One region of the Nocardiopsis mangrovi genome, then DNA from elsewhere that is predicted to be linked to it. Evidence: predicted binding sites of a transcription regulator. Region 1 holds the regulator's gene; the other holds the start of a gene.

Region 1 (6,602 bases):
CGAGTGCGCCGCGAAAGATCCCGGCGGGTGCGTAGACGCCGGTAGGCGCGTCGAGTTCATACACATGGACGACCGGGAGGCCATACTCCTCCTCGACGACCCAGTAGTGCGGGATCCCCGCCTCCGCATACTTCCGCAACTTGACCTTCCGGTCCCGTTCGGCGGATTCGGGTGAGACGACCTCGACCGCGAGCGCGACGTCGGCCGGTTCGAAGCAGGTGCGGTCCGGGAGAAACGGAGCGGTGGTGACCACGAGGTCGGGCTCCGGCCGGTTGCGCTGGTCGAGGCGCACCGTCATCTCCCGCTCGACCTCCATCCCCTCGGGAAGGCGGCCTTTGAGGGCGAACACCAGCTCGTTGACGACGCGGCCATGCCACGACCGCTGGGGAGACATCATGAAGACGAGGGCTCCGTCGATCAGTTCCGTATGCCTGGGTGCTTCTGACAGACGGTCGAGATCCTCGGCGTACCAGCCCTCGATGCGAGGCGGGTACATCCACTCGGGCAGAGCTGTCATGCCTCTCAGGGTAACGACCCACACCCCGCCTTACCAGCGGATCCTGCACATCTGCCGCACACGCTGCCCCGGCCGGGCAAGACGCGGAGGCTCGCACGGCGGGCCGGGATGGGCCGGCCGGGGGTATCACGGCTCGAAGAGGGCGGCGGAGTGCCGACCATCCCCGTGCTGGCCCGCTTGGCTGCGGCGCTTGAGGCGGATCTGGCGGTGGGGCTCTCCCCGAATGCCGCCTGCCGGGTCGGCGCGGCGACGTGACCACATCGGGGGAGGCCGGCCCGGCGGCCGGGTCCGCTGGGGGAGCGGCGGCCGCCGGGGGCGGGGCGTCGTCAGGTGGTCGCGGCCACCGGGCGGGAGGGGTGGACGGTCAGGGCGTCCTTTGACGCGTCGAGGTCGACGGTCACGGTGTCGCCCTCGCGGAAGTCGCCCGACAGCATGGCCTTCGCCAGGGGGTCGCCTATGGCGGCTTGGACGAGGCGGCGCAACGGGCGGGCGCCGTAGACCGGGTCGTAGCCGGTCAGGGCCAGCCATTCGCGGGCGGCCGGGGCGACGTCCAGGGTCAGCCGGCGGTCGGCCAGCCGCCTGGCCAGCCGCTCGACCTGGAGGTCGACGATGCGCGTGAGGTCGTCGGTCGACAGGGCGTCGAACGTGATCACGTCGTCGAGCCGGTTCAGGAACTCCGGCTTGAAGGTGTTCCGCACGACCTGCATGACCTTCTCGCCGCGCGCGGATTCGTCGAGCGCCGGGTCGACCAGGAACTGCGACCCCAGGTTGGACGTGAGGATCAGCAGCGTGTTGCGGAAGTCCACGATCCGGCCCTGGCCGTCGGTGAGGCGGCCGTCGTCGAGCACCTGGAGCAGCGTGTCGAACACCTCGATGTGCGCCTTCTCGACCTCGTCGAGCAGCACCACCGTGTAGGGGCGCCGGCGCACCGCCTCGGTGAGCTGGCCGCCCTCCTCATATCCGACGTAGCCCGGAGGGGCGCCGACCAGGCGCGACACCGAGTGCTTCTCGGAGTACTCGCTCATGTCGACGCGCACGATCGCCCGCTCGTCGTCGAACAGGAACTCCGCCAGCGCCTTGGCCAGCTCCGTCTTGCCCACACCGGTGGGGCCGAGGAACAGGAACGACCCCGTGGGCCGGTCGGGGTCGGAGATGCCGGCCCGTGCCCGGCGCACGGCGTCGGCGACCGCCGCGACCGCGGGCCGCTGGCCGATCAGCCGCCTGCCGAGCTCGTCCTCCATCCGCAGCAGCTTGGCGGTCTCGCCTTCGAGCAGCCGCCCGACGGGGATGCCGGTCCAGGACGACACCACATCGGCGACGTCGTCGGCGCCGACCTCGTCCTTGACCATGGTGGGCTCCTCGCCGCCGGGCTCCTCCTCGGCGGTCGATGCCTCCTCCAGGTACTTCTCCAGCTCCGGGATCTCCCCGTACATCAGCCGGGACGCCTCGGTGAAGTCGCCGTCGCGCTGCGCGCGGTCGGCCTGGGTGCGCAGGTCGTCGAGGCGTTCCTTCAGCTCGCCGACCCGGTTCAGCCCGGCCTTCTCCTGCTCCCAGCGGGCCACCAGGCCGTTCAGCTCCTCCTGGTGGTCGGCGAGGTCGGCGCGCAGCCGCTCCAGGCGCTGCACGGAGGCGGAGTCGGACTCCTTGTCGAGCGCCATCTCCTCCATCTTCAGGCGGTCGACGGTGCGCTGGAGCTCGTCGATCTCCACCGGCCGGGAGTCGATCTCCATGCGCAGCCGCGACGCGGCCTCGTCGATGAGGTCGATGGCCTTGTCGGGCAGGAACCGCGCGGTGATGTAGCGGTCGGAGAGGGTCGCCGCGGCCACTAGGGCGGAGTCGGCGATCTGCACCTTGTGGTGCGCCTCGTAGCGGCCCTTCAGCCCGCGCAGGATCGCGATGGTGTCGGCGGCCGACGGCTCGCCCACCAGGATCTGCTGGAACCGGCGCTCCAGCGCCGGGTCCTTCTCGATGCGCTGCCGGTACTCGTCGAGCGTGGTGGCGCCGACCATGCGCAGCTCACCGCGGGCCAGCATGGGCTTGAGCATGTTGCCCGCGTCCATGGCGCCCTCGGCGGCGCCCGCGCCCACCATGGTGTGCAGCTCGTCGATGAAGGTGATGATCTGGCCGTCGCTCTCCTTGATCTCGTTGAGCACGGCCTTCAGGCGCTCCTCGAACTCGCCCCGGTACTTCGCGCCGGCCACCATCGCCGACAGGTCCAGCGAGATGAGCCTCTTGTCGCGCAGCGATTCGGGGACGTCGCCCGCCACGATGCGCTGCGCCAGCCCTTCGACGACCGCGGTCTTGCCGACCCCCGGTTCGCCGATCAGCACCGGGTTGTTCTTGGTGCGCCGCGACAGTACCTGCACGACGCGGCGGATCTCGGAGTCGCGGCCGATCACCGGGTCGAGCGAGCCCGCGCGCGCCTGGCCGGTGAGGTCCACGCCGTACTTCTCCAGCGCCCGGTAGGTCTCCTCGGGGTTGGCGGAGGTGACCCGGCCCGGGCCGCGCACGCGCTCGAACGCCTCGAGGAGGGCCTCGGGGGTGGCGCCGGCGTCGCGGAGCAGCCGGCTCGCCTCGCCGCCGTCGGCGGCCAGCCCCACGAGCAGGTGCTCGGTGGAGACGTACTCGTCCTCCATCTGCTGGGCGCGCTGGGCCGCGGTGTTCAGCGAGACGATGAGCTGCCGGGAGCTCTGCGGGGCGCTCACCGTGCTGCCCGCGGCCTTGGGCAGGCCGGCGACGGCCTGCTCGACCTTCGCGGCCAGCTCGTCAGGGGACGCGCCGACCTCCTTGAGCAGCGGGCGGATGATGCCTTCGCCCTGGCCGAGGAGGGCGGCCAGCAGGTGCAGCGGCTCGACCTGGGGTCCGCCGTCCGTGGTCGCCCGCCGGACCGCCGCCGAGACCGCCTCCTGGCTCTTGGTGGTGAGTTTGTAGTTCATGCGTCGCCGCCCCTCTGCCCCTTCCGCTAGGTGTTCCCCGCTCGGCCCGCGGGCGCGCCGAACGGCGCAGCCCCGGGCTCGCCCGGTGTCGCCCGCTCAGCCTGCGGGCGCCGTCAAGGCGCCGCCTCCCCTCGTCCAGGCGGCGCCCCCGGATCGACCCGGTCCGCCGGTACGGCGGCGGGTCTTCCGCTCACCGCTCCTGTTCGGGCGGTGGCTGGGTGTTGAAGATCGTCACGCGGGTGCGCCGCACCGGGATCAGTTCGCCGCCCTGGGTCTGGGACGACGCGCGCCGCGCCACGGCGCTGCGCGCCGCGTCGAGTTCGTTGTGCAGGTGGAAGATGTGGTCGCGCAGCTCGGCCACCTCGCGCTGGAGCTCCAGGATCCGCTTGATCCCGGCGAGGTTGACGCCCTCCTGCTGCGACAGCTGCTGCACGACGCGCAGCATGTGGATGTCGCGCATCGAGTAGCGGCGCCCCCGGCCGGAGGCCCGGCCCGGTGAGACCAGGCCCAGCCGGTCGTACTGGCGCAGGGTCTGCGGGTGCAGACCGGAGAGTTCGGCGGCGACCGAGATCACGTAGACCGGTACGTCATCGCCGAACGACGGTTCGTTCATGGCCCTCACATCCCCTTCGCCCGTGCCTCGAGTCCTCTGCGCGGGTCCTGGTCGGCGGTTGCGGCGCGGAACTTCTCCAGTGCCTCGCGGGCTTCGCCGCTCAGCTCCTGCGGCACGGCCACCTCGACCGTGACGAGCATGTCCCCCGTCGTGCCGTCACGGCGGGTGGAGCCCTTGCCGCGGACGCGGAAGGTGCGCCCGCTGGGGGTACCCGGGGGGATCTTCACCGTGACGGGGAGGCCGCCGAGGGTCGGGACGCGGACATCGGCGCCGAGGACGGCCTCGGGGAAGCTCACCGGAACGGTGATGGTCAGGTTGTCGCCGGTCTTGCCGAACACGGGGTGCGGCTGCACGTGTACCACCACATAGAGGTCGCCGGCCGGACCGCCGTTCTCGCCCGGTGCGCCCTTGCCCTTGAGGCGGATGCGCTGGCCGTCGGAGACACCGGCGGGGATGCGGGCCGAAATCGTACGGGTGCTCTTGCCCCGGCCGCTACCGCTACAGGTGGGGCAGGGGTCGTCGACGACGAGCCCGCGCCCCTTGCACTCGCTGCACGGCTCGGACAGGGAGAAGCCGCCCAGGTTCTTGTTCTCGTGCCCGGTGCCGGAGCACTTGGGGCACATCCGCGGAGCGGTCCCGGCCCGCGCCCCGGTGCCCTTGCAGGTGGGGCAGGCGGCTTCGCTGGTCAGCTGGAAGGAGCGGGTGACGCCGCCGGCCGCCTCGTCGAAGGTCAGCCGGGTCTCGGTCTCGACATCGGCGCCGCGCCGGGACTGGGTGGCGCCGCGCCCGCGACCGCCGAAGAGCCCGCCGAACAGGTCGCTGAGGCGTTCGCCGCCACCGCCACCGCCGCCACCCCCGCCGGTGCCGCCCGCCCCGCCGAAGAGGTCGCCGAGGTCGAACCCGCCCGGTCCGGTCCCGCCGTTGGGCCGGTAGGACCCGCCGAACAGCGAGCGGGCGTCGTCGTACTCCTTGCGCCGCTTCTCATCGGACAGGACGTTGTAGGCCTCGGAGATCTCCTTGAACCGGTCCTCGGCCTTGGGGTCGGCGGCGTTGGCGTCGGGGTGGTGCGCACGGGCGAGCTTGCGGTACGCCTGCTTGATCTCGTCCTTCGTGGCCGTCTTTGAGACTCCGAGGACCTTGTAGTAGTCCTTCTCCAGGTAGTCCTTGGTGCTCATCGACGTGTGCCTTCTCCCGCTCAACGCTCGGACTCGAACAGCGGCGGGGGCCCGCGGCCCCGCCGGTCGGCGCCCGCCCCGGGCGCCGCAGGGCGCCCGGGGCGGGCATCGTGCTAGGTGTCGTCGCCGGTCCCGGCGTCGGCACCGGGACCGGGCTCCGCGGGGGTCCCGGCGTCGGGGTCGGCGGTGTCGCCGGACCCCTCGGCCACGACGACGCGGGCCGGCCGCAGCACCCGCTCACCGATGAGGTACCCGGGCTGGAAGACCTCGATCACCGTGGGGACGGTGACATCGGCGGACTGCACCAGGGTCAGGGCCTCGTGCACGTTCGGGTCGAACTCGTCGCCCTTCTCCGCGTACTTCTTCAGCCCCAGCTTGGTGACCAGCGACTCCAGGGACTCGCCGACCGACTTGAAGCCGCCGCTCAGCTCGTCGTGCTCACGCGCCCGGCCGATGTCGTCCAGGATCGGCAGGAGTTCGCCCAGGACCTGGGCGAGCGCCTGCTCGCGGACGACGAGCCGGTCGCGGTCGACCCGCTTGCGGTAGTTGGCGTACTCCGCCTGCACCCGCTTGAGGTCGTTGGTGAGGTCGCCGATCTGCTCGCGCGCCTCGGCGAGCTCCGCCGGGTCGGCGGTGCCCGCCCCCGCGCCGGGCTCCCCGGATTCGGGCTCGCCGGGTGCGGGAGCGGCGCTCTCCGCCGGTGTGCGGAGTTCGCCGGTTTCAGGGTCGATGCGCCGCTTGTCGCGGATCACCGGCCCTTCGTGACGGCCCTCGTTCTCGTTATCGGGCAGCGCCATTGGCTGTGCCTCCTTGCGTTCCGCGTCCTAGGCGCTTCAGGCGCTGCCGTCCTTCTTGGTGTCCTTGTCCTCGTCGACGATCTCGGCGTCGACGACGTCGTCGTCGGCGGCCTGCGCGCCGGTCCCGGCGTCGCCTTCGGCGCCGGACTGCTGCTGGCCCTGCCCGTAGATGGCGGAGCCGATCTTCTGGCTGGCCAGGGCGACCTGCTCGCTGGCGGTGCGGATGGCCTCGATGTCGGAGCCTTCGAGCGCCTTCTTGAGGTCGGCCACCGCGGTCTCGGTCTCGGTGCGGACCTCGGCCGGGATCTTGTCCTCGTTGTCCTTGATGACCTTCTCGGTCTGGTAAACGAGGGACTCGGCGTTGTTGCGGACCTCGGCGTCCTCGCGGCGCTTGCGGTCCTCCTCGGCGTACTGCTCGGCGTCGCGGACCATGCGGTCGATGTCGTCCTTGCTCATGGCCGACCCGCCGGAGATCGTGACCGACTGCTCCTTGCCGGTGCCGAGGTCCTTGGCGGTGACGTTCACGATGCCGTTGGCGTCGATGTCGAAGGCGACCTCGATCTG
Region 2 (6,602 bases), on a different contig from region 1:
ACATCTGCCAGGCGGTCACCCCGTCGATCCGGGCCGCCTCCACGACCTCCGCCGGGACGGCCTTGATCGCCGCCGACTGCACGACCATCGCGAAGCCCGCCTGGATCCACACCAGGACCACGATGAGCAGAAGGGTGTTGGCCGGTTCGTCGAGCAGCCACTGCCGCGGCCCGCCCCCGGCCCAGACCACGAGCTGGTTGAGCAGGCCGATCTGCTCGCTGTCGGCGGGGCGGTAGGCGTAGACGAACCGCCAGATGATTCCGGCGCCGACGAAGGAGATCGCCATGGGCATGAACAGCAGCGACTTGGCGACCGCCTCGTAGCGCGACCGGTCCACCAGCACGGCGTAGACGAGCCCGATCGCCGTGGCCAGCGCGGGGGCGAACAGCACCCACAGCAGCGTGTTGCGGAGTACGAGCAGGGTCTCGGGCTGGGTGAACATCCAGGCGTAGTTGTCCAGTCCCACCCACGCCTCCCCGGCACGGTCGCGGAAGGACAGCAGCGCGGTGCGCACCGCCGGATAGACCAGCCCGGTCGCCAGCAGCACCAGGGCCGGGCCGCCGAAGCAGGCCGCCTGCCACCAGTCGTGCCGGCTCCGCGGGCCGCGGTCGACGATGAGCAGCAGCAGCCCGATCACCGCGAGGAAGACCGCGACGGCGATGACCAGGTAGAGGAGTTTGGGCAGCGCGGCCTGCACGTCGACGCCCATCAGACCGGCCACGAGTTCTCGACGTAGGCGGCGACGTCACCGGTGTCGTCGCCGTTGACCCAGTCGGTCATCCCGCGCCAGAAAGTGCCCGAGCCGACGGCGGCCGGCATGTTGTCGCTGCCGTCCCACCGGAAGACGGTGTCGGGGTTGCGCAGGAGTTCGGCGGCGAAGCGGTCGTTGGCGTTGAGCAGGGCGTCCAGGTCGCTGTCGACGTGTGCGGAGAACCAGGCGCCGGCCCGGGCGCGGCGGTCGGCGTAGTCGACGGTGGCCAGGTACTCCTGGAAGGCGACCACCTCGGGGCGGTCGGCGAAGCCCGCGGCGAACTCGCCGCCGCCGAGCACGGGCCGGCCGACGTCGGGGTTCATCTCGGGCAGGTCGAACGTGAAGACGTCGCCCTCGGGGGAGATGTCGGTCCCCTCGGGAAAGTTCGAGGCGTAGAACGAGCCGATCATGTACATGCCGCACCCGCCGTCGAGGAGGGGCAGCCCGGCGTCCTGCTGGGAGGTGGTGAGGATGGACTGCACCTCGCCCACGTAGTCGGGGTTGCGCAGGATCTCGCCGACCCGGTCGAGGGACCCGGTGATCCTCGGGTCGTCGAACGGGATCTCGTGCGCCACCCACTGGTCGTAGACCTCGGGCCCGTACTGGCGCAGGACCGCGGCCTCCAGCCAGTCGGTCACCGGCCAGCCGGTGGCCTCGCCGGATTCGATGCCGGCGCACCAGGGGGTGACGCCGTCGCCGGCCATCCGGTCGCTCAGGGCGATCATGTCGTCCCAGGTCTCCGGGATCTCATAGCCGTTGTCGGCGAAGAACCGCGGCGAGTACCAGACGATCGACTTCACGTTGGCGCCGAGCGGGGTCCCGTACAGCTCCCCGCCGTGCTCCACATAGTCCAGCCAGTCCTCGGTCCAGCCCTCCTCGGCCCGCTGGGCGGCCCCCGGGGGCAGGGGGAGCGCGTCGCCGGATTCGACGAAGCGGGCCAGGAGGCCGGGCTGGGGGAAGAAGGCGACATCGGGGGCGTTGCCGCCGGCGATCTTGACCTGGATCTGCGCCTCGAACTCCCCGGTGCCCTCGTAGGAGATGTGGATCCCGGTGCAGCGGGCGAAGTCGTCCCATGCGGCCTGCATGGCCTCGCCCACCTCGTCGCGGAGCGAGGCGTAGACCTCGACCCGGCCGCCCCCGGTGTCCTGCCATTGGCGGAACGGCGCGCAGGCGGGGGAATCGGGGTCGGCCACCTGCCCTCCGCCGCCTTGCAGGTAGGCGCAGCCGGAGGTGAGCAGGGCGAGGGACAGGCAGGCGGCGAGGGGCGAGGAGAGGCGGGGTGGTGGCATGGACAGGGGCATACGCGCACCTCCAGCGGTGACCGGTACTGGTATAGACCGGTGATTTCACCGATGGAAGTTCCTTTGTCGCTCAGTGTCCACGGTTCGCCGGGATTCCCCCCGTAACGGTTGCGTCACGGTCTCCGTTCTCGGTGCCCGGACGGGAACTCCGGCGATCGCTGACGGCGAACGGGGAACGCGGAACAAACGGGGACTCTTCTTTATTGAGTGTTAGTGACTCAACAAGGAGGGTCCGATGACCGAAGAGCAGTCCACTGTGACGCTGCCCGTGCTGCCCCTCGACGACGACGTCGTGCTCCCCGGCATGGTCGTGCCGGTGGACATCTCCGATTCCGAGGTCCGCGCCGCCATCGACGCGGCGCAGGCGAGCGGCCCCGGCGCCCGAGTCCCCGGTGTCCGCTCCACCACCAAGCCCCGCGTGCTGATCGTCCCGCGCATCGACGGGACCTACGCCCCCTTCGGCACCGTTGCCGTCATCGAGCAGGTCGGGCGCACCCCCGAGGGCGAGCCCGCCGCGGTGGTCCGCGGCGCCGCCCGCGCCCGCGTCGGCAGCGGGACCACCGGCCCCGGTGCGGCCCTGTGGGTCTCGGCCGAGACCCACACCGACGAGGCCCCCGAAGGCGGATACCCGGGCAAGGTCCTCGAACAGGCACGCGAGTACAAGGGCCTGCTCACCACCTACCTCCAGAAGCGCAACGCCTGGCAGGTCCTCGACGGTGTGCAGCAGCTCGACGACCCGGGGCGGCTGGCCGACCGCGGCGGCTACTCGCCGTTCCTCAAGACCGCCCAGAAGCTCCAGCTCCTGGAGACCTACGACGTCACCGAACGGCTCCGGCTCCTGACCGAGTGGACCCGCGACTACCTCGCCGAGCTCGACGTCGCCGAGACCATCGACCAGGACGTGCAGGAAGGCGTCGAGAAGCAGCAGCGGGAGTTCCTGCTCCGCCGCCAGATGGACGCGATCCGCAAGGAGCTCAACGAGCTCGACGGCAAGCCGGGCAGCGAGGAGGACGACTACCGCGAACGCGTGGAGCTGGCCGAGCTGCCCGACCACGTCCGCAAGGCCGCCCTGGCCGAGGTCGACAAGCTGGAGCGCGCCGGCGACTCCTCGCCGGAGTCCGGCTGGATCCGCACCTGGCTCGACACCGTGCTGGACATGCCGTGGAACGAGCGCACCGAGGACGCCTACGGCATCGCCGAGGCGCGCGGCGTGCTCGACGCCGACCACGCCGGGCTCGACGACGTCAAGGAGCGCATCGTCGAATACCTGGCGGTGCGCAAGCGCCGCGAGGAGCGCGGGCTCGGCGTCGTCGGCGGCCGGCGCAGCGGAGCGGTGCTGGCCCTGGTCGGCCCGCCCGGTGTCGGCAAGACCTCGCTGGGGGAGTCCGTCGCGCGCGCCATGGGCCGCAAGTTCACCCGGGTGGCCCTGGGCGGCGTCCGGGACGAGGCCGAGATCCGCGGCCACCGGCGCACCTACGTGGGCGCGCTGCCGGGCCGCATCGTCCGCGCGATCAAGGAGTCCGGGTCGATGAACCCGGTCGTGCTGCTCGACGAGATCGACAAGGTCGGCAGCGACTTCCGCGGCGACCCCACGGCGGCCCTGCTGGAGGTTCTCGACCCGGCGCAGAACCACACCTTCAGGGACCACTACCTGGAGGTCGACCTCGACCTGTCCGACGTGGTCTTCCTGGCCACCGCCAACGCCCTGGAGTCCATTCCCGGCCCGCTGCTGGACCGGATGGAGCTCGTGCTCCTGGACGGCTACACCGAGGACGAGAAGGTCGTCATCGCCCGCGACCACCTGCTCCCGCGCCAGCTGGAGCGGGCCGGGCTCGACTCCGGCGAGGCCGGATTCGGCGACGACGCGCTGCGCAGCATCGCCGCCGAGTACACCCGCGAGGCGGGGGTGCGCGGCCTGGAGCGGACCATCGCCCGGGTGCTGCGCAAGATCGCCGCGGGCGTGGCCCTCGGCGACCGGGAGCTGCCGGTGACGGTGGGCGCGGGCGACCTGTCCGACTACATCGGCCGGCCCAAGCACACCCCGGAGTCCGCCGACCGCACGGCGGTGCCCGGCGTGGCCACCGGCCTGGCGGTCACGGGGGCGGGCGGCGACGTGCTGTTCGTCGAGGCGTCCCTGGCCGACGCGGAGTCCGGCGCCGGCGGGCTGACCCTCACCGGCCAGCTCGGCGACGTCATGAAGGAGTCCGCGCAGATCGCGCTCTCCTACCTGCGCTCGCGCGGGGCGGAGCTGGAGCTGCCGGTGGCCGACCTCAAGGACCGCGGCGTGCACATCCACGTCCCGGCCGGCGCGACCCCGAAGGACGGCCCCAGCGCCGGTGTCACCATGACGACGGCCCTGGCGTCCCTGCTGTCGGGCCGCACGGCACGCGCCGACGTGGCGATGACCGGAGAGGTCTCCCTCACCGGCCGCGTCCTGCCGATCGGCGGGGTCAAGCAGAAGCTCCTCGCGGCCCACCGGGCGGGGATCACCACGGTCCTCATCCCGTCCCGCAACGAGCCCGACCTCGACGACGTCCCCGAGGACGTGCTGGAACAGCTGACCGTCCACCCGGTCAGCGACGTCCGCGAGGTCTTGGAGCTGGCCCTGGAACCGGCGCACACGGCCGAGACCGCAGCGGCGGCCTGACGCCGGGCGCCGACACGAAAGGGGGCCGCCGACCTGGAGGGGTCGGCGGCCCCCTTGATCTTGATGCTCCGCGAGTTCTCGTTTCAGAGGGTATTGCAATGCAAAAGGCATTACGTTTACTCTGTGTTTGGCGAGATCATGTGGACTGAGCAGGCAGAGGCGCACATCGCCCGCCATTGCGTCACACCGGACGAGGTCGAGACCGTCCTCGGCGATCGGAAGAACCGCCGCAGACCTGGGCGCGGCGTCAGCTATGTCTTCGGACGCACAGACGCGGGGCGGTGCATCATGGTGGTGGCGGCGGAGAGCATGGACGGCCGGACCTACATCGCGACCGCGCGCGACATGAGCGCCGCGGAGTTGCGCTGGTTCCGAAAGGTGGAGGGGAACTGAGATGGACCCGAAGCGGCTGGAAGAGATCGCGGCGTGGGCCGATGAGCATGACTTCTCCGAGGAGATCGCGGAATCCGTCCCGAACGACGGTGCCGTGGAGAACCCGATGGTCACCACTTCGCTGCGGGTGCCGCGCAACGTCATGCGGGGGCTCCGCAGCGCTGCCGAGGAGCGGGGGGTGAAGGTCACCGTACTGATGCGGGAATGGCTGGAGGAGCGCCTCGGTGCCGAGGCGGCACGCGAGGAGGTGTTCGTCTCCGCCGCGGACGTGCGGCGCCTCATCGCGGCCAAAGGGCATTCGGCCGACGAGCTGAGGGCGGGCGTCTGACTAGAGTTGCCCCATGACCACTGGGGATGAGGCCGGGCCGGAACTGCATGTCGCCGTCGTGGGGTACGGCAAAGGGGGCGAGGTGTTCCATGCCCCGCTGGTCGACGCGACTCCGGGGCTGCGGCTTTCGGCCGTGGTGACCGGGGATCCCGGGCGGCGGGCGGCGGTGCGGAAGCGGTATCCCGGCGCCGCGGTGCTCGGGTCCGCCGATGAGCTGTGGCAGCGCTCCGGCGAGTTCGAGATCGCCGTCATCACCACCCCCAACGACACCCACGCGCCGCTCGCCCGCAGCGCCCTGGAGGCCGGGCTCTCGGTGGTGGTCGACAAGCCGTTCGCGCTCACGGCCGCCGAGGCGCGCGGGCTCGCCGCGGAGGCCGACCGGCTCGGCCGGGTCCTGACCGTCTACCAGAACCGGCGCTGGGACTCCGACTTCCTCACCCTCTGGAAGCTGATCGACGACGGCGCGCTGGGCCGGGTGCACCGGTTCGAATCCCGCTTCGAGCGGTGGCGCCCCGTTCCCAAGGACACCTGGCGTGAACGCGGAACCGCCGACACCGGTGCGGGCCTGCTCTACGACCTCGGCTCGCACCTGATCGACCAGGCGGTCAACCTCTTCGGTCCCGTCGACTCCGTCCACGCCGAACTCGACGCCCGCCGCGCCGGAGCGGGGGCCGACGACGACGCCTTCCTCGCCCTCACCCACGCCTCGGGCGTGCGCTCCCACCTGTGGATGAGCGCCGTCGCCGCCCAGCTCGGGCCGCGCTTCCGGGTCCTGGGCGATGCCGCGGCGTTCACCATCGACGGGCTCGACGGCCAGGAGGAGCGGCTCGGCCGCGGGGAGCGCCCCGACGCACCCGATTGGGGGGTCGAGCCGGAATCGGCGTGGGGCCGCCTCGGTGCCGACGGCGGCCTGCGCACCGTTCCCAGCGAGCGCGGCGCCTACCCCGCGTTCTACGCGGGTGTGCGCGACGCCGTGGGCGAGGCCGAACCCGTGCCGGTGGAGCTCCACGAGGTCATCCACGGGCTGGAGGTCATCGAGGCCGCGCGCCGCAGCGCCCGCACCGGCCAGGTGGTCGGCCTCTGAGGCGTCGCGCCTGATCCGGGGGGTGGCCGGCCCCGGCGGTCCCCGCGCCCGCCGGCCCCCGCCACCCGTTCGGGCCCGTCGCCGCCCCCCGCCGCCAC

The links. The regulator HspR, encoded in region 1, represses chaperone genes until heat shock. The targets are predictions, from matches to a motif close to ANTTGAGTCNNNNNGACTCAANT.
Region 2: the regulator HspR is predicted to act here: its motif matches at 2,254-2,276, upstream of lon (endopeptidase La).

The regions. Positions count from the first base shown of each region.
Region 1 covers NZ_JBHSFQ010000057.1:7,320-13,921, reverse strand. The annotation lists gene ACFO4E_RS29480 (Uma2 family endonuclease) at 1-517, opposite strand, end outside; gene ACFO4E_RS29475 (helix-turn-helix domain-containing protein) at 458-772, shown strand; gene clpB (ATP-dependent chaperone ClpB) at 844-3,453, opposite strand; gene ACFO4E_RS29465 (heat shock protein transcriptional repressor HspR) at 3,644-4,066, opposite strand; gene dnaJ (molecular chaperone DnaJ) at 4,072-5,241, opposite strand; gene grpE (nucleotide exchange factor GrpE) at 5,355-6,038, opposite strand; gene dnaK (molecular chaperone DnaK) at 6,075-6,602, opposite strand, start outside.
Region 2 covers NZ_JBHSFQ010000001.1:111,970-118,571, reverse strand. The annotation lists gene ACFO4E_RS00550 (carbohydrate ABC transporter permease) at 1-709, opposite strand, end outside; gene ACFO4E_RS00545 (ABC transporter substrate-binding protein) at 709-2,052, opposite strand; gene lon (endopeptidase La) at 2,288-4,699, shown strand; gene ACFO4E_RS00535 (hypothetical protein) at 4,823-5,092, shown strand; gene ACFO4E_RS00530 (hypothetical protein) at 5,094-5,420, shown strand; gene ACFO4E_RS00525 (Gfo/Idh/MocA family oxidoreductase) at 5,434-6,504, shown strand.